3 regions of the Kluyvera sichuanensis genome follow, and region 3 is predicted to be linked to each of the others. Evidence: riboswitches for the same ligand, from Rfam matches in the RefSeq annotation. Region 3 holds a riboswitch; each other region holds the start of a gene.
The links. A riboswitch is a leader RNA that binds a small molecule or an ion and turns the genes downstream of it on or off. The one in region 3 is predicted to bind thiamine pyrophosphate.

Region 1: another riboswitch for thiamine pyrophosphate. It lies ahead of thiM (hydroxyethylthiazole kinase); the one in region 3 lies ahead of thiC (phosphomethylpyrimidine synthase ThiC).
Region 2: another riboswitch for thiamine pyrophosphate. It lies ahead of thiB (thiamine ABC transporter substrate binding subunit); the one in region 3 lies ahead of thiC (phosphomethylpyrimidine synthase ThiC).

Annotation. Positions count from the first base shown of each region.
Region 1 is NZ_CP162271.1:2,011,420-2,018,053, reverse strand. Features, by position in the region: gene AB2B48_RS09945 (hypothetical protein) at 1-394, opposite strand, end outside; gene AB2B48_RS09940 (bifunctional diguanylate cyclase/phosphodiesterase) at 1,541-2,893, shown strand; TPP riboswitch at 3,004-3,100, shown strand; gene thiM (hydroxyethylthiazole kinase) at 3,135-3,920, shown strand; gene thiD (bifunctional hydroxymethylpyrimidine kinase/phosphomethylpyrimidine kinase) at 3,917-4,717, shown strand; gene fbaB (class I fructose-bisphosphate aldolase) at 4,863-5,915, shown strand; gene AB2B48_RS09920 (mandelate racemase family protein) at 6,184-6,634, shown strand, end outside.
Region 2 is NZ_CP162271.1:4,531,756-4,538,389, reverse strand. Features, by position in the region: gene AB2B48_RS21640 (sugar efflux transporter) at 1-744, opposite strand, end outside; gene sgrT (glucose uptake inhibitor SgrT) at 828-980, opposite strand; gene sgrR (HTH-type transcriptional regulator SgrR) at 1,068-2,723, shown strand; TPP riboswitch at 2,759-2,977, shown strand; gene thiB (thiamine ABC transporter substrate binding subunit) at 3,008-3,991, shown strand; gene thiP (thiamine/thiamine pyrophosphate ABC transporter permease ThiP) at 3,967-5,577, shown strand; gene thiQ (thiamine ABC transporter ATP-binding protein ThiQ) at 5,561-6,259, shown strand; gene AB2B48_RS21610 (DedA family protein) at 6,270-6,634, opposite strand, start outside.
Region 3 is NZ_CP162271.1:4,013,901-4,020,534, forward strand. Features, by position in the region: gene thiH (2-iminoacetate synthase ThiH) at 1-126, opposite strand, end outside; gene thiG (thiazole synthase) at 123-893, opposite strand; gene thiS (sulfur carrier protein ThiS) at 895-1,095, opposite strand; gene thiF (thiazole biosynthesis adenylyltransferase ThiF) at 1,076-1,834, opposite strand; gene thiE (thiamine phosphate synthase) at 1,827-2,462, opposite strand; gene thiC (phosphomethylpyrimidine synthase ThiC) at 2,462-4,360, opposite strand; TPP riboswitch at 4,444-4,553, opposite strand; gene rsd (sigma D regulator) at 4,607-5,092, opposite strand; gene nudC (NAD(+) diphosphatase) at 5,191-5,964, shown strand; gene hemE (uroporphyrinogen decarboxylase) at 6,005-6,634, shown strand, end outside.

The DNA.
Region 1 (6,634 bases), 2.0 Mb from region 3:
TAACATATCCTGCACCATGAATTTCATAGAAATTAGCGTTAACACGCTTAACCACCGCTTTCTTACCGTTGATGGTCGCGGAGAAGAAGCCGTTTGACAGGGTTGCTTTCAGGACGTTGGAAGAGAGAGTGGCTTCACGCATTGGATCCGCGACGTGCGCGGCCTGAGCGTGCTGCTCGACGTCTTTGCTACGGGTAGCGTTTGCCGCGTTAGCGTACGCCGCCGTCATCGCCGCATTGTTAATGCTCTGCTGGCGGTTCTGCTCGGATAAATAGCAGGTGTCTTTAGAGACGCCCTGTGCTTCGCAGGATGCCATGCGCTGTGCCGGGGAGCTGCAACCTGCCAGCGCTGCGGAACCGACCAGAACGGCTAACACCATCATTTTTGCTTTCATCATTAACCTTTTTTCTTATTAACCAATACACAATATTTAACCGGAATGATTATTTAATCACTTCCGTTATTACCAACAAACGTTAAAAGTATAAGTGCAGTCTGAATTATTCGTGGTTACAGTCAATGCTTACCGTTGATAGGGTATTGTTAAATACCGTACCAAGAAGCACGCCTGTTGCCACCAGTGCCATAGAGGCAATGGCGTAAGCAAGAATGAGTTTTATCATCGGTCTTTATTTTTATAGAACGGCTATCGTCATTATTGTTTACGTTGTACCAAAAAAGAAAACCGGCAGCAGTGCCACGGACACTCGATTCTCTTCTTTCGTAACGCAAAGCAACTATCAACTAAGATGGCTAAGTGAATATTGATTTAGATCATGCATAGAATCGGAAGAGATAGATACATCTGTTGGCCATGAAGTTTATTGTTATTAAGCATAACAAACAATCAGTTACGGTAATTAACTTCCTTTGTTGTGAATGGTTACTATTCGAACATAAAAGATTGTTTTGGTGAACGGATACTGGAGTGTAATGATTTCATTCATTTTTTTATTATCATTGGGGTTATTCAGGCACTATGTTTTAATGTCCATCAGTTTCATATGAAGAGGCTATCCTGATGTGCGGATTATTCTTAAATCATCATTGTTAACCAATTTTTAAATATTGGTTCGCTAGTGTGATGCAAAAATAATAAATATTAAATGCTGAACTGTTAAAAATACCAATAGAGCTGTTACCCAGCTAAAACAAGACTGAATGATGCAACAGCAACACCGTAAGCCTATTTCTGAAGCGGTGAATCACCATATCAATATAAACCCCACGCGCCAAACCGTAGTGGACCCGTTTGAGGGTAAACCGATTTATCAGGTACAACAAAGCAAATAATTTCTCACAGTTATTATAAGGCTTTGTGGTGACAGTCAGCTATTCCGTCTATGGTGTCTTTGCCCATTATATCTCCTGAGGCGATTGCGATACATTCGCGCCCTTTTAGCAGCGTAGCGTAGCGTGGCGTTTTCTGATTGTATAGTAAACTGCGGCTGTACTATATTTAACCTTTGCTATAGTGTTTATAGGCGACGGTTCTTAAGCATAGTCGCACTCATTCCTATATTCAGGTCTGACTTTCTCTATGGAATCGAATTCTCACGCACCGTTGAGCAGTTTTATCGATCTCATGATGGACGCGGTTTTTGCCGTTGACGCCCACGCCAATATCATTTTTGCCAGTGCGTCCTGCGAGCGTATTTTTGGCTATACGCCGAAAGAACTGATTGGCCGAAACATGTTCGAGATGATGCTGCCGGAAGACCGGGAATTAACCCGGAATTCGATAGTTGACGTGATGTCGGGTAATCCTCAATTTCATTTCGAAAACCGTTATGTCCACAAAAATGGGCAGGTCCTGAATATCATGTGGTCGGCGCGCTGGTCGCCGGCCGATCAATTACGTATCGGCGTGGCCCGCGATATCACCGAGCGTAAACGTTCCGAATTGCTCCAGTCGGTGCTTTATGCCATTTCTGAAGCCGCACATACCGCCGAAGATCTGCTCAAACTATTCCAGCGTATTCATGAGATCGTCGGCACGCTGCTACCGGCCGATAATTTCTCGGTGACGCTCTATGATGAAAAAACGTCCCAGCTGAGCTTTCCGTATCATGTCGATGAATTTCAGCAAACCCCGGAGCCGTTCACTCTGATCCCAGAGACGTTTTATGCGGAGGTTATCCATACCGGCCAACCGCTGCTGCTCACGCCTGAAACGATGGCAGGGCGCCTCGAGGAACTACGCAGCTCCTTTGGCCCTAATCCATTCTGCTGGTTGGGTGTGCCGCTAAAATCGCATAAAGGCACTATCGGCGCGTTGGTGCTTAAAAGCTATCCGGACGGCGTGTGCTACAACCAACAGGATCAGGAGCTGCTGCAGTTTGTGTCGACGCAAATTGCGACGGTGATTGAACGCCAGCAGATGCAGGCCCGATTGCAGCATATGGCGCAGTATGATCAACTCACCGACCTGCCAAATCGCGGCCTGTTGTACGATCGCCTGAAAACAACGCTGGCGAGGGTACGCCGCGAAGATGGACAACTGGCGCTGCTGTTTATCGATCTCGACAAATTTAAGCAGGTGAACGACACGCTGGGCCACAGCATGGGCGATCTCCTGCTGCAAGAGACCGCCGTGCGTCTAACACGGTGTGTACGTGAATCGGATACCGTCGCGCGCATTGGCGGCGATGAGTTTGTGATATTGATTCAGGGAACGTTGTCGCCTGAACATGCGGCGCGGGTCGCTCAAAAAATTGATGACGCGTTCCACACGCCCTTCAGGCTTCAGGGCCATATATTGACCATCGAACCCAGTATTGGGATCGCCTGTTATCCTGAACACGGCAGTGATGAGCGTCAGCTTCTCGACTATGCCGACAAGGCGATGTATTTAGCGAAACAGGGTAAAGCTCAGCGGCGAAATTACGGATAAGTCATCAGTTGCGTAATGCTGCCCGCTCAACGTATGGGCTTGTTTGTCGTGCATCCTGCTGGCATTATTGCGGGCAGCCATTAATGAAATGTTAATCGCCACTAATTGATTTAAATGACTCGGGGTGCCCTTCTTTACGAAGGCTGAGAAAAACCCGTACCACCTGATCTGGATAATGCCAGCGTAGGGAAGTCAGAGACCATATGGTCATTGCTTCTTCGCGTTTTGGCAGGAGCAAACCATGCAAGCCGACCTGCTAAGTCCCGCGCAATTCGCGCATACCGCACACTTTCTGCAGCAACATTCTCCCCTTGTTCACTGTATGACTAACGATGTCGTGCAGGCCTTTACCGCCAACGTGCTGCTGGCGCTCGGCGCATCGCCAGCAATGGTCATTGATGCCGGAGAAGCCGCGCAGTTCTCGGCTATCGCCAGCGCATTATTGATTAACGTCGGCACCTTAACTCAGCCGCGCGCGCAGGCGATGCGGGCGGCGGTTGAAAGCGCGAACCGGGCGGGAACGCCGTGGGCGCTCGATCCGGTGGCGGTGGGCGCGTTGACGCTGCGCAGTGATTTCTGCCGCGAACTGGTGCAGATGACCCCGGCGGCGATTCGTGGCAATGCCTCAGAAATAATGGCGCTGGCCGGTGAAAGCCAGGGCGGGCGCGGCGTGGATACCACCGATACCGCGGCGGCGGCGTTGCCGGCGGCGCAGAAACTGGCGCGCGCAAGCGGGGCGATGGTTGCAGTGACCGGCGAAGTTGATTACATCACCGACGGTGAACGAACGCTGGCGGTGAACGGCGGCTCTCCATTGATGACCCGCGTGGTCGGCACCGGCTGCGCGCTTTCGGCCGTCGTGGCGGCGAGCTGCGCCTTACCGGGCGACCGCATGCTGAACGTCGCGGGGGCCTGCGCGGTGATGAAGCGGGCGGGGCAGATTGCTGCGCAGGGGCGAGGGCCGGGCAGTTTTGTTCCTGCGTTTCTTGATGCCTTGTACGTGATGCACGGGGAGGTAGCGGCATGAAGCGTATCAATGCACTGACCATTGCCGGTACCGATCCTAGCGGCGGTGCGGGCATTCAGGCCGACCTGAAAGCCTTCTCGGCGCTTGGTGCTTACGGCTGTTCTGTTATCACCGCGCTGGTGGCGCAGAACACCCGTGGAGTGCAGTCGGTCTACCGGATTGAACCCGACTTTGTTGCTGCGCAGTTAGATTCCGTGTTCAGCGACGTGCGCATCGATACCACCAAAATCGGCATGCTGGCGGAGACGGACATCGTCGAGGCGGTGGCCGAGCGACTGCAACGCTATCATATTCAAAACGTGGTGCTGGATACGGTGATGTTGGCCAAAAGCGGTGACCCGCTGCTTTCCCCATCTGCCGTTGAAACGCTGCGCCAGCGCCTGCTGCCGCAGGTGTCGCTGATCACGCCAAACCTGCCGGAGGCCGCGGCGCTGCTCGATACGCCGCATGCTCGTAACGAGCATGAGATGCTGGAACAAGGCAGGGCGCTGCGGGCGCTCGGCTGCGAAGCGGTGCTGATGAAGGGCGGCCATCTTGATGATGCGGAAAGCCCCGACTGGCTGTTTACCGCCGAAGGTGAAATGCGCTTCACCGCGCCGCGCGTGATGACCAAAAACACGCACGGCACCGGCTGTACGCTGTCGGCCGCGCTGGCGGCATTGCGACCGCGCCATGCCAGCTGGCAGGAGACGGTGCCGGTCGCCAAAGCCTGGCTGTCGCAGGCGCTGGCGCAGGCCGACACCTTACAGGTAGGCGAAGGTATTGGGCCGGTGCACCATTTCCACGAATGGTGGTAGCTGTCCGGCTGACGTGCCAGTCGGTTGTGCTTAAAATCTGCCAAAAGTTGGACATTCCACGCTCCCGGTACCAGGCTTATCCTGCTCAAAAGTGTTGAGCAGGATATCCAGCCGACATGATGTCGGCGCTTACGGGAGCATAGCTATGACTGATATTGCGCAGTTGCTTGGCAAAGACGCCGACAGCCTTTTACAGCATCGTTGTATGACCATTCCAGCCGACCAACTCTATCTGCCCGGCCACGACTACGTTGACCGGGTGATGGTGGATAACAACCGTCCGCCTGCCGTACTGCGAAATATGCAGACCCTCTACAATACCGGGCGTCTGGCGGGTACGGGCTATCTGTCGATTCTGCCGGTAGACCAGGGCGTTGAGCACTCGGCCGGGGCCTCGTTTGCCGCCAACCCGCTCTATTTTGACCCGAAAAACATTGTTGAACTGGCGATTGAAGCGGGCTGTAACTGCGTGGCTTCCACCTACGGCGTGCTGGCCTCGGTCTCTCGCCGCTACGCGCACCGCATTCCGTTCCTCGTCAAACTGAACCACAACGAAACCCTGAGCTACCCGAACACCTTCGACCAGACGCTGTACGCCAGCGTCGAACAGGCGTTCAATATGGGCGCGGTAGCGGTGGGGGCAACCATCTATTTTGGTTCGGAAGAGTCTCGCCGTCAGATTGAGGAGATCTCTGCCGCTTTTGAGCGTGCGCATGAGTTGGGGCTGGTCACCGTGCTGTGGGCCTATCTGCGCAACCCGGCGTTTAAAAAAGATGGCGTGGATTATCATGTATCTGCCGACCTTACCGGGCAGGCCAACCATCTGGCCGCCACCATCGGCGCCGATATCGTGAAGCAGAAAATGGCTGAGAATAACGGCGGCTATAAAGCGGTGAACTTCGGCTATACCGACGAACGCGTCTACAGCAAACTGACCAGCGAGAATCCTATCGACCTGGTGCGCTACCAGTTGGCGAACTGCTATATGGGCCGTGCCGGGTTGATTAACTCCGGCGGCGCAGCGGGCGGTGAAACCGACCTTGCGGACGCGGTCCGTACGGCGGTCATCAACAAACGTGCGGGCGGTATGGGTCTGATTCTTGGCCGTAAAGCCTTTAAAAAATCGATGGCCGATGGCGTGCAGCTTATCAACGCCGTTCAGGACGTCTACCTCGACGGTAAAATCACCTTCGCCTGATTTTTGCCCATCCTCTCCCGTCCGGGAGAGGATAATGATCGCTCTCACACTTCCCCGTCCTTTTGTGAAAAACGTCACGCACCCTCGTGCGCATGCCCAAAAAACAGCCCGGCGTTAGCGGAATTTGTCCGTGGAAGTGGTGCTATTTTGTGCTTAGATTAGTGATGAAACGCCTTTTCAATTCCACAAAACCGTTTTACCGGACCGTGTTTTACACAGACCCGTGGCGAATTAATCGCCAGGTAGCATGTTGTATAAAGGACACTTAATGAAAATTGAATCTGTAAATGTCACCGTTTTCCAGCACCCTACGCGCCGCGTTTCCGACAGCGCCGGACACTCACATCCGGGGCCAGAAAGCATGGCCAAAATGGCGATGCTGACCATTACCGCTGACGACGGTAGTAAGGGCTACTCCTTTGCGCCGCCGGAAATCGTGCGTCCGTTCGTGGTTAACACCTTCTTCCGCAAGGTGCTGGTAGGGCAGGACCCGTTCGACCGTGAACGTATCTGGCAGGATCTGGTGCATTGGCAGCGTGGCAGCGCGCATCAACTGACCGAACGTGCGCTCTCCTTCGTTGAGCAGGCGTTATGGGACCTGATTGGGCGTAAGCTCAATATGCCGGTTTACAAGCTGCTGGGCGGCTATCGCGATAAAGTGCCAGCGTACGGCAGCACCATGTGCGGCGATGACCTTGAAGGCGGCCTGTCCACGCCGG
Region 2 (6,634 bases), 520 kb from region 3:
CAGGCCGAGATCGCTGCTGATCCACAGCGGCATATCGATGATATACATGGTGTTACAGGTCCACATCAGCGTGGAGGCGATAAACAGCATCCGCACGTTGCTATCTTTCCAGCCGCTAATCTGATTCTGCACCGCATCGACAGGCTGTTCGACTCTGGCGACCGACGGTAGCGTCAGGGCAATCAGCGTCAGGCTGATGGCAAAAATCCCCGCAGCAATGGAAAACATGGCGGTAAAGCCATAGTTAAGTGCCAGCATGAAAGCCAGCGGCGGGCCAATCACCCACGCCAGCGACAGCTGCGCACGCATTATCGAACTGAACATCACCACTTCACGCGCCGAGCTATCGGCATATTCACGCGCCAGCGCGAACAGCTGCGGCATCGCGGCGTTGGCGATCGAGGCCAGCAGCACGCCGCAGGTAATCAGCGTCAGGTAGTGGCGATTGAAGGCAAAGAGCAACGCGTTGCCCACTGCCATCAGGCAGCAGAACATGATCAGCTTGCGCCGGTCACCCCGGTTATCGGATCGTTTTGCCAGCCCGAGGCTGACGACGATCCCGGCGATGGCGTTGACGGTATAGAACAACCCTACCCAGAACGGCTGCACACCGACTTCTCGGCTGAGATATAGACTCAGCGTCGGCGCCTGCAATGCCCCCGCTATGCCCATCATAAACGCCACCAGCATAAAGGCGGCATACACACCGTTGAGACGTCGTCCCATCGTCATTAACCAGAGCATCAGAGATCCTTTCGCGAAAGAATAAAAAAAAGCCAGCAGATGATACCTGCTGGCAAATACTCAGTCACACATGATTAGGCGAATTAATGCTCAGAGGTCGGTTTCGTAACTTCCCACTGCATCAGAAAATTCAGCACTTCAAGCCGCTGTGCGGTCGCCTGACGGGCCAGCCAGGAAACATTTTTGGTAGCAGAGAAATAACGCTGGTAGAACTGATGGATGGTAGACCTCTTCATAGACACCTCCTCGCTTCATCGAAATCAATTATTGGCCTAATATAGGGATTAATAAATTGCTGAGTTTTTATCAGGAGTTCCCCTTTTATGCCTTCAGGTCGATTACAGCAGCAGTTCATCCGTTTATGGCAGTGCTGCGAGGGAAAATCGCAAGAGACCACGCTCAACTCACTGGCCGAGCTGCTCAACTGCTCTCGCCGCCATATGCGCACGCTTTTGAACACCATGGAGGCGCGGGGATGGCTGACCTGGGAGGCGGAAGCCGGGCGCGGCAAGCGCTCTAAGCTGACTTTCCTCTATACCGGTCTGGCGCTTCAGCAGCAGCGCGCGGAAGACCTGCTCGAGCAGGATCGGATAGATCAGCTGGTGCAATTGGTCGGTGACAAGGCCGCGGTACGTCAGATGCTGGTGTCGCATCTGGGCCGCAGCTTCCGTCAGGGGCGACATATTCTGCGGGTGCTTTACTACCGTCCGATGCGCAATTTGCTGCCGGGAACGGCGCTTCGGCGCTCGGAAACCCATATTGCGCGGCAAATTTTCAGCGCGTTGACCCGGGTAAATGAGGTAAATGGGGAACTGGAAGCGGATATTGCGCACCATTGGCAGGCCATATCCCCATTACACTGGCGTTTTTATTTGCGTCCCGGCATCCATTTTCATCACGGTCGCGAACTGGAGATGGACGACGTTATCACTTCGCTGCATCGCAGCATGACGCTGTCGCTCTTTTCCAACATCACGCGCATTCATTCCCCTACCGCCTGGACGCTCGATGTCCATCTGAGCGAACCCGACCGCTGGCTGCCGTGGCTGCTGGGCCAGGTATCGGCGATGATCCTGCCGCGCGAATGGCAATCGCTCAGCGACTTCTCGCGCATGCCGGTGGGTACCGGGCCGTATGCGGTCGCCCGCAACAATCAAAACCAGCTGAAGATCCACGCATTTGATGACTACTTCGGTTTCCGGGCGCTGATTGACGAAGTGAACGTCTGGGTGCTGCCGGAAATCAGCGATGAGCCGAACGGCGGCCTGACGCTTCAGGGCACTACCCAGAGCGAAAAAGCGGTAGAAAGCCGCCTCGAAGAGGGTTGTTACTATCTGCTGTTTGATGCGCGCAGTTCACGCGGCAACAACCCGGCTGTGCGTCAGTGGCTGAGCCACATTTTCCACCCGAACAACCTGCTGTATCACGCAGGCGAGCAGCACCAGAGCCACTGGTTCCCGGCCTACGGCCTGCTGCCGCGCTGGCACCATGCCCGTAGCCACGCCTGTGAAAAACCGGCAGGTCTTGAGTCGGTCACCCTCACCTACTACCGCGATCACGTAGAACATCGGACGATCGGTCAGATCATGGAGGCGCTGCTGGCGGCGCACCAGGTCAAACTGGTTATCCAGGAAGTGGATTACGACGAATGGCATCGCGGCGAAGTGGTCAGCGATATCTGGCTGAACAGCGCCAACTTCACGCTGCCGCTCGATTTCTCGATCTTTGCCTACCTTTATGAAGTGCCGCTGATCCGCCACTGCATTCCCATCGACTGGGAGCAGGACGCGCAGCACTGGCGCGAAGGAGAGCTTTCACTGCCCGACTGGTGCCAAAGTCTGCTGGCAAATCAGTCCATTGTGCCGCTGATCCACCACTGGCTGATGCTACAAGGCCAGCGCAGTATGCGCGGCGTTCGCATGAACACCCTGGGCTGGTTCGACTTTAAATCGGCCTGGTTTGCACCGCCGGATCCTTAAGGCTTTAGATTTATTCACGTAATCATTACAATGTGCCGTTCTCAACGGGGTGCTGATAAACATACACAAAATCATTCGTGCTGTATCAAGGCGGCAAGTGAGTGAGTCCCCAGGAGCATAGATAACTATGTGACTGGGGCGAGCGAGCGTAGCCAACGCAGAGACAGCGCGAAGGATGAAGTGTATGGGCTGAGAGATACCCGTCGAACCTGATCCGGATAATCCCGGCGAAGGGATTTGAGGCTAACTCAAAATCCTTTGCCACCATTTTATAAAGGTGCAAAGTGCTCAAAAAATTACTCCCCCTGCTGGTGCTGGTTGCCGCTCCGGCCCTCGCAAAGCCTGTACTGACCGTCTATACCTATGACTCCTTTGCTGCCGATTGGGGCCCGGGCCCGGCGGTGAAAAAAGCGTTTGAAGCCGACTGCAACTGCGAGCTGAAGTACGTGGCGCTGGAAGACGGCGTTTCGCTGCTCAACCGCCTGCGCATGGAAGGCAAAAACAGCAAAGCCGATGTGGTGCTGGGGCTGGATAACAACCTGCTGCAGGCGGCAACCGACACTAAACTGTTTGCCAAAAGCAACGTTTCCACCGCCGACGTTACCGTACCGGGCGGCTGGAACAACGACACCTTCGTACCGTTCGACTACGGCTACTTCGCCTTCGTCTATGACAAAAACAAACTGAAGAACCCGCCGAAAAGCCTGAAGGAACTGGTTGAGAGCGACCAGAAATGGCGCGTGATTTACGAAGACCCGCGCACCAGCACACCGGGGCTTGGCCTGCTGCTGTGGATGCAAAAAGTCTACGGCGACAAAGCGCCGGAAGCCTGGCAGAAGCTGGCGGCGAAAACGGTCACCGTCACCAAAGGCTGGAGCGAAGCCTACGGCCTGTTCCTGAAAGGGGAAAGCGATCTGGTGCTGAGCTACACCACCTCTCCGGCGTACCACATCATCGACGAGAAGAAAGACAACTACGCGGCGGCGAACTTTAGCGAAGGCCACTATCTGCAGGTGGAAGTGGCGGCGAAAACCGCAGCCAGCAAACAGCAGAAGCTGGCAGATGAGTTCCTGACGTTTATGGTCTCTCCGGCCTTCCAGAACACCATCCCAACCGGCAACTGGATGTACCCGGTGACCAACGTCACCCTGCCAGACGGCTTTAATGGTCTGGTGAAACCGCAAACCGCGCTGGAGTTTACCCCGCAGCAGGTGGCTTCCGAACGTCAAAACTGGATTAACGCATGGCTTCGCGCAGCCAGCCGCTAATCCCTCGCTGGCTGTATCCAGGGCTGACGGCAACCACGCTGATGGTTGCCGTCGCGCTGGCGGCGTTTCTGGCGCTGTGGCTAAACGCGCCGGAAACGTCGTGGTCAACGCTGCTCGGCGATAGCTATCTGTGGCACGTGGTGCGCTTCTCCTTCTGGCAGGCGTTCCTGTCAGCACTGCTGTCGGTCGTACCCGCTATTTTCCTTGCCCGCGCGCTTTACCGACGACGTTTTCCCGGCCGTACGCTGCTGCTGCGGCTGTGCGCCATGACGCTAATTCTACCCGTGCTGGTCGCCGTCTTCGGTATTCTGAGCGTTTACGGGCGTCAGGGCTGGTTGGCCCAGCTTTTTGCCTGGCTTGGCTGGCAGTGGCGCTTCTCGCCCTACGGTCTGCAGGGCATTCTGCTCGCGCACGTCTTCTTTAATATGCCAATGGCGACCCGCCTGCTATTACAGGCGCTGGAGCAGATCCCCGGCGAGCAGCGCCAGCTTGCTGCGCAACTGGGAATGCGTGGCTACCCGTTCTTCCGTCTGGTGGAATGGCCGTGGATGCGCCGGCAAATTCTGCCCATCGCCACGCTGATTTTCATGCTCTGCTTCGCCAGCTTTGCCACCGTACTATCGCTCGGCGGCGGGCCGTCCGCGACGACCATCGAGCTGGCTATCTACCAGTCGCTGAACTTTGATTACGACCCGGCGCGCGCAGCGATGCTGGCGCTGATTCAGATGGGCTGCTGTTTGATGCTGGTGCTGTTAAGCCAGCGATTAAGCCGGGCGATTGCCGTCGGCAACAGCCACGTTCACGGCTGGCGCGATCCGGACGACCGCTGGCACAGCCGGATAACTGACTCCGTTCTGATTCTTCTCACCCTGCTGCTGCTGCTCCCCCCGCTGCTGGCAGTGGTAATTGACGGGGTCAATCCGTCGATGTTGCAGGTCTTTACCCAGCCGGTACTCTGGCAGGCGCTGGGCACCTCGTTACGCATCGCTATTGCCGCCGGGGTAATCTGCGTAGCGCTGACCATGATGCTGTTGTGGAGCAGTCGCGAGCTGCGCGCCCGCAACCAGCCGCTCGCCGGGCAGGCGATGGAGCTAAGCGGCATGCTGATCCTCGCCATGCCGGGTATCGTACTGGCGACCGGCTTCTTCCTGTTGCTCAACAATACCGTTGGCCTGCCCGACTCCGCCGACGGCATTGTGATTTTCACCAACGCCCTGATGGCAGTGCCTTATGCCCTCAAGGTGCTGGAAACGCCAATGCGCGATATTACCGCCCGCTACAGCATCCTGTGTGAATCGCTGGGGCTTTCTGGCTTTAATCGCCTGAAGGTGGTTGAACTGCGTGCCCTAAAACGCCCGTTAGCGCAGGCACTGGCTTTTGCCTGTGTGCTGTCGATTGGTGATTTCGGTGTGGTCGCGCTGTTCGGCAATGAGAATTTCCGTACGCTGCCGTTTTATCTCTATCAGCAAATCGGCGCCTACCGCAGCCAGGACGGCGCGGTCACCGCGCTGATTCTGCTGCTGCTCTGCTTCCTGTTGTTCACCGTTATTGAAAAGTTACCTGGACGCCATGCTAAAACTGAATGATGTCACCTGGCTTTACCAGCACCTTCCGATGCGCTTTAGCACCTCGATTGCCCAGGGCGAAAAAGTGGCTATTCTCGGCCCCAGCGGTGCGGGGAAATCGACGCTGCTCAACCTGATAGCCGGCTTTCTGACGCCTGCCAGCGGTACGCTGATGCTCGAAGGCCGGGTGCATACTCATACGCCGCCTTCGCAGCGCCCGGTGTCGATGTTGTTTCAGGAAAACAATCTCTTCAGCCACCTGACCGTGTGTCAGAACATTGGGCTGGGCATGAGTCCACGTCTCTCACTCACCGCGGAGCAGCAACGAAAGTTACAGGTGATTGCCGGGCAGATGGGCATTGAATCGATGCTGGACAGGCTGCCAGGAGAGCTCTCCGGCGGGCAACGTCAACGCGCCGCGCTGGCGCGTTGTCTGGTGCGCCAGCAGCCGATTTTACTGCTGGATGAACCGTTTTCGGCACTCGACCCAGCGCTGCGTCAGGAGATGCTACAGCTGGTTGATGAAGTGTGTCAGCGGCAAAACTTAACGCTGCTGATGGTTTCACACAGCGTGGAAGACGCGGCCAGGATTGCACCGCGCGCGATGGTGGTCGCGGAAGGGCGTATCGCCTGGGATGGCAACACGCAGGAATTACTAAGCGGGAAAGCTAGCGCATCCGCGCTGCTCGGTATTCATGCGTGATGTTCACACATTACCACCCCACTACCTTACGCAAAATCTCGATATACACCGGCATCAGTGGGTGACGAATTACGCTCACCAGCGCCACCACGCCCACACCCAGTATCAGCGGTGCCAGCAACAGCAGGCGCTGGCGCGTTAACAGCGTGCTCAGGCGATCGTGATTCTCTTTTGCGCTGCGCCATAAGCGCCAGCACAGCCACGCCGCCAGCCACAGCAACAGCGCCGCCGCCAGCAGCAGCCATTTAAAGCTTGCGCTGTGCTCATCCGCAGGAATGTCGATAGCTGCCCCGGCGAGAATACCCGGCAGGAAGTAGAGCGGCGGCCACAGTAAGCAGCCAATGATATTGGGGGTGATAAATTTGGAGACCGGCA
Region 3 (6,634 bases):
CAGATCGTCGCGGCTAAGCTGTGAAGCGCCGAGCGCCCGTTCCACGTCGGCGGCGGTTTTGCCGTTGATGCGTAAACGGATGTCGTCCCACTCCAGCTGCCGCCAGCGGTCGCTGAACGTTTTCATGCCAGCGCCTCCAGAAAACCGGTTAATGGGCTGGTGGCGCTGGCCTGCGTGCTACGGTTTCCCGGCACCGCCTGACGCGCCAGCAGCCCGGCTTCTACCGCCAGACGGAAGGCGGTTGCCATGGTGACCGGGTCGTCGGCCACGGCAATGGCCGTGTTGACCAGCACCGCATCGGCGCCCATCTCCAGCGCCTGCGCCGCATGGCTAGGCACACCGATTCCGGCATCCACCACCACCGGCACGGTGGCCTGCTGGATGATAATCTCCAGCATGGCCCTGGTCTCCAGCCCCTGATTAGAGCCGATAGGCGCGCCAAGCGGCATCACCGCCGCGCAGCCCACCTCTTCCAGCCGCTTACACAGCACCGGGTCAGCGCCGCAGTATGGCAGCACCACAAAGCCCTGCTTTACCAGCGCTTCGGCAGCTTTCAGCGTTTCAATCGGGTCTGGTAGCAGCCAGCGGGCGTCGGGGTGAATTTCGAGCTTCAGCCAGTTTGTCCCCAGCGCTTCACGCGCTAGCTGGGCGGCAAAGATAGCCTCCTCAGCGGTTTTTGCCCCCGAGGTGTTGGGCAGCAGCGTTACGCCCGCGTCAACCAGCGGGGCGAGAATCGCGTCGTTGTGCTGACGTAAATCCACCCGCTTCATCGCCAGCGTCACCAGTTGGCTGCCGGAAGCGCGAATGGCCTCGACCATCAGTTGTGACGAGGCAAATTTCCCGGTACCGGTGAACAGATGTGAATCAAACGTTTTGTCCGCAATACGTAACATATCAACCCCCTGCGATAACCTGAAAAAGCAGGATCTGGTCGCCTTCCTGCACGATGTGCTGCTGCCACTGGTCGCGTGGCAGAATCTGTTGGTTCAGCGCCAGTGCGGTGCCCGGTTTAAGCTGATTAAGCTGGACGAGCAGTTCGCTGACGGTTTGCCCCTCGGCGCATTGCATCGCTTCATCATTGAACTGAATCTGCATGTCGCCCTCCGCATACCGGGCAGCCCTGGGCGCGACGCAGCGCGAGGCTGCGCCACTGGCTGGTTTTGCCATCGAACAGACGCAGTTCACCGCTCGGCGTGTCGATGCCGCTCAACAGCTTGATGGCTTCCAGCGCCTGCAACGTACCCATCACACCAACCACAGGGCCGACGATGCCCGCGGTGCGGCAGTTACGCTCCGGCTCCGCATCGTCCGGCCACAGGCAGCGGTAGCATCCTTGCTCCCATGGCGGCGTCAGCACCATGATCTGGCCGCCAAAGCCGACGGCGCTGGCGGTGATAAGCGGCGTATTGAGCGCCACGCAGGCGGCGTTGATCGCCTGACGTGTTGCCATGTTGTCGGTACAGTCGAGCACCACGTCGGCGCGTGATACCGCGTGGCGTAGCGCATCGCCGGTCAGCCGTTGCTGTAGCGCCACCAGGTCAATATCTGGATTAAGTCGCGCCAGCCGCTGTTGAGTGACCTGCGATTTTGAGCGGGCAATATCGTCGGTGGTGAACAGGATTTGCCGTTGCAGATTACTGAGGTGTACCTCGTCGTCGTCTGCCAGCGTCAGCGTGCCGACGCCCGCCCCCGCCAGATACAGCGCGGCAGGCGAGCCCAGCCCGCCTAAACCGACGATCAGCACATGGCTACCGAGCAGTTTTTGCTGGCCATCAATAGCGATATCGCCCAGCAGGATCTGCCGGCTATAGCGCATAAAGTCGCGGTCATTCATCGCCCACTCCTGCGATAGCCAGCAGTTGTGCCGTGGCTTCACGCCAGTCCGCCGCCTGGGTGATGGCGCTGACTACGGCAATGCTGCCCACGCCGGTCGCCAGCACGTCAGGCGCACGCGCAAGACTGATGCCGCCGATAGCGACGGTCGGGTAATCAGCCAGACGCGCAATATGGCCTGCCAACTGCGTCAGCCCCTGCGGCGCGGAGGGCATCTGCTTGGTTTGGGTGGGGAAGACGTGGCCCAGTGCGATATACGACGGTCGAGCGGCGAGCGCCACGTCAATCTCCATATCGTCGTGGGTCGATACGCCAAGGCGGAGGCCCGCGGCCTGAATGGCTTTCAGGTCCGTGGTTTCCAGATCCTCCTGGCCCAGATGCACCCCGTAGGCGCGGTGCTTGATAGCCAATCGCCAGTAGTCGTTGATAAACAAGCGGGCGTCATAGCGTCGGCCCAGCGCGATGGCGGCCATCACGTCCGCTTCAACCTCGTCGTCGCGCTTGTCTTTGATTCGCAGTTGAATGGTACGTACGCCAGCTTCCAGCAGGCGTTCAATCCACATCACGCTGTCCACCACCGGATAAAGTCCGAGGCGGAACGGTACCGTTGGGAAATCGGGCTGGTACATCAGGCCTCCTCGCGTTTCAGGTAAATTTCACCGCCTTTGGCGCGGAAGTTCTCTGACATATCCGCCATGCCCACTTCAATCGTCTGGGCGGCGGCGTAGTCGCGTACTTCCTGGCTGATTTTCATCGAGCAGAATTTCGGCCCGCACATGGAACAGAAGTGGGCGACTTTGCCGGATTCCTGCGGCAGGGTTTCATCGTGATAGGCACGGGCGGTGAACGGGTCGAGCGCGAGGTTGAACTGATCTTCCCAGCGGAATTCGAAGCGCGCTTTTGACATGGCGTTATCGCGGATCTGCGCGCCCGGATGTCCTTTCGCCAGGTCGGCGGCGTGGGCGGCAATTTTGTAGGTAATCAGCCCCTGCTTCACATCCTCTTTGTTTGGCAGGCCGAGGTGCTCTTTTGGCGTAACGTAGCAGAGCATCGCGCAGCCAAACCAGCCAATCATCGCCGCGCCAATGCCGGAGGTGAAGTGGTCATAGCCCGGTGCGATGTCGGTGGTCAACGGCCCTAAGGTGTAAAACGGCGCTTCGTGGCAATGCTCCAGCTCTTCGGTCATGTTGCGCTGAATCATCTGCATCGGCACGTGGCCCGGGCCTTCAATCATCACCTGCACATCGTACTCCCAGGCGATTTTGGTCAGTTCGCCCAGCGTGTGCAGCTCGGAGAACTGCGCTTCGTCATTGGCATCCTGAATTGAGCCCGGGCGCAGACCGTCGCCCAGCGACAGTGATACGTCATAGGCGGCACAGATTTCACAGATTTCACGGAAGTGCTGATAGAGGAAGTTTTCCTGATGATGGGAGAGACACCATTTCGCCATGATGGAGCCGCCACGGGAAACGATGCCGGTCAAACGTTTGGCGGTCATCGGCACGTAGCGCAGCAGCACGCCCGCGTGGATGGTGAAGTAGTCGACGCCCTGTTCGGCCTGCTCCAGCAGCGTATCGCGGAAAGCTTCCCAGGTCAGATCTTCAGCGATCCCGTTGACCTTCTCCAGCGCCTGGTAGATCGGCACGGTGCCGATCGGAACCGGGCTGTTACGCAGGATCCATTCGCGGGTTTCGTGGATATAGCGGCCGGTCGACAGGTCCATCACCGTATCCGCGCCCCAACGGGTGGACCACACCAGTTTTTCCACTTCCTCTTCAATGGAGGAGGTCACCGCCGAGTTACCGATATTGGCGTTCACCTTCACGAGGAAGTTGCGGCCGATGATCATCGGCTCGGATTCCGGGTGGTTGATGTTGGCAGGAATGATGGCGCGCCCGGCGGCGACTTCATCACGCACGAATTCCGGCGTGATGTTCTCCGGCAGGCGTGCGCCGAAGGCCATGCCAGGGTGCTGGTGGCGCAATACTTCGCTGCGAATGCGCTCGCGGCCCATGTTTTCACGAATGGCGATGAACTCCATTTCCGGCGTCACAATCCCCTGACGGGCATAGTGCAGCTGAGTGACGCATTTATCTGCTTTGGCACGCTTCGGCGTCAACAGGCCGCTGAAACGCAGATCGTCCAGCCCATCATCGGCCAGGCGCTCTTTGGTGTAGGCGGAGCTGCGGTCATCCAGCTCTTCGCTGTCGTCGCGAGCGACAATCCACGGTTGGCGCAGCTTGGCCAGCCCCTGCTGGACGTTAATCGCGACGTCCGGGTCGCCGTAGGGGCCGGACGTGTCGTACACCGGTACCGCTTCGTTCGCTTCGAACTGTGGATTCTCTTTGTTGCCGCCAATTAGCGTAGGGCTCAGCTGAATTTCACGCATCGGAATGCGGATATCCGGCTGCGAACCGGTGATGTAGATACGTTGGGAGTTCGGGAACGCGGTGCCTTCCAGGGTATCGATAAAGTGTTGGGCCTGGGCGCGCTGTTCGCGGCGAGAGGGTTTAGTAGTGACAGACATAGCTCATTCCAAATAAAAGTAAGGACATGGCTTGTCAGACGACGGATGAAGCAAGAGAGAAGATCGCCCTTGGGCGATGCGACTATAGATTGACTCTTGTTCCCTTCGCAGGTCTTAACCTGATCAGGTTCCGCGGATCCCGAATTAACGGTCTCAGCCCGTGCTTGCGCACTGGGCACTCCGACAAGAAGTAACCTCAGATGATGAGAGGTAATGAATGTAAACTACTCGTTAATGCGGCAAATCTCAAGCCGGGCGTTTTATTTCGTCCTCGCCGAGCGCCTCGAAGGTCAGCATGATGAGCTGGTCTTCCAACAGAAAACGGGCCTCCAGCGCTTCACCGATATCGGACAGCGCCTGCTGGAAGGCATACACGTTATCCTGGTCGATAGCGTTCTCCAGCGTAGAGTCGTAGTAGTCCATAATTTGTTGGGTATTGGCGTCCAGCAGCGGCCAGATTTTGCTGGCGTTTAAAAGCGGACTGTTGCCTTCCATTTTATGGATAATGCGTTCATAAATACTGAAATGACCGGCGGACAGATAGTCGACCAGGCGCTGGCAAAAATCATCGAGCGCTTTCTCGTTAAGACGCATGAACGAATCTTTGCCAGGCTTAAGGCCAACCAGATTGTAGTAAGCCACGAGCAGGTGCTTACGAATATTCAGCCAGCGGTCGACCAGTCTGTGGTGTCCTTTTACACGCTCTGTCAGGCTCTCTAACTGGTTTAACATAGGTTGACCCCCGCATCAGTAAGTTTAAAATCTGCTCACGTCAATATGTAAACATTATGTTAATAAAATGCCTATGAACCGAAGGTAGCGCAAGAGATATGGATCGTATAATTGAAAAATTGGATCGCGGCTGGTGGATAGTCAGCCACGAACAAAAATTATGGTTGCCCGGTGGGGAATTACCATATGGCGAAGCGGTAAATTTCGATCTTGTGGGTCAGCCCGCACTCCAGATTGGTGAGTGGGAAGGTGACCCGGTTTGGCTGGTACAGCAGCCGCGTCGCCACGATATGGGCACCGTGCGTCAGGTTCTCGACCAGGACGTGGGCCTGTTCCAGCTTGCCGGGCGCGGCGTGCAGTTGGCAGAGTTTTACCGCTCGCACAAATTCTGCGGCTACTGCGGCCATACCATGCACCCGAGCAAAACCGAATGGGCGATGCTGTGCAGCCACTGCCGTGAGCGCTACTACCCGCAGATAGCGCCGTGCATTATCGTCGCCATTCGCCGCGATGATTCAATCCTCCTTGCCCAACACGTTCGCCATCGCAACGGCGTGCATACCGTGCTGGCCGGTTTTGTCGAAGTGGGCGAAACCTTAGAGCAGGCGGTGGCGCGTGAAGTGATGGAAGAGAGCGGCATTAAGGTGAAGAACCTGCGCTACGTCACCTCCCAGCCGTGGCCGTTCCCGCAATCGCTGATGACCGCCTTTATGGCGGAGTACGACAGCGGCGACATTGTTATCGATCCCAAAGAGCTGCTTAACGCCAACTGGTATCGCTACGACGATCTCCCGCTTCTGCCGCCGCCGGGCACCGTGGCGCGTCGTCTGATCGAAGATACCGTGGCAATGTGTCGGGCTGAATACGACTGACATGTTACAATAGGCGCATCAACGCTAAAGGAATGTAAACATGAGCGAACTGAAGAACGATCGTTATCTGCGTGCGCTGCTGCGCCAGCCCGTAGACGTGACCCCGGTATGGATGATGCGCCAGGCAGGCCGCTATTTGCCGGAGTACAAGGCAACCCGCGCCCATGCCGGTGATTTTATGTCGCTGTGCAAAAACGCCGAGCTGGCCTGTGAAGTGACGCTGCAGCCGCTGCGCCGCTTCCCGCTTGATGCGGCGATCCTCTTCTCGGATATCCTGACCATTCCGGATGCGATGGGGCTGGGACTCTATTTTGAAGCCGGGGAAGGCCCGCGCTTTACCTCGCCAATCACCAGCAAAGCGGATGTAGAAAAGCTGCCGATTCCGGACCCGGAAGGTGAGCTGGGCTACGTGATGAACGCGGTGCGCACCATTCGCCGTGAACTAAAGGGCGAAGTGCCGTTGATTGGTTTCTCCGGCAGCCCGTGGACGCTCGCGACCTATATGGTGGAAGGCGGCAGCAGCAAAGCCTTTACCACTATCAAAAAGATGATGTACGCCGACCCTAAAGCGTTGCACCTCCTGCTTGATAAGCTGGCGCAGAGCGTCACGCTGTACCTCAACGCGCAGATTAAAGCCGGCGCGCAGTCGGTGATGATTTTCGATACCTGG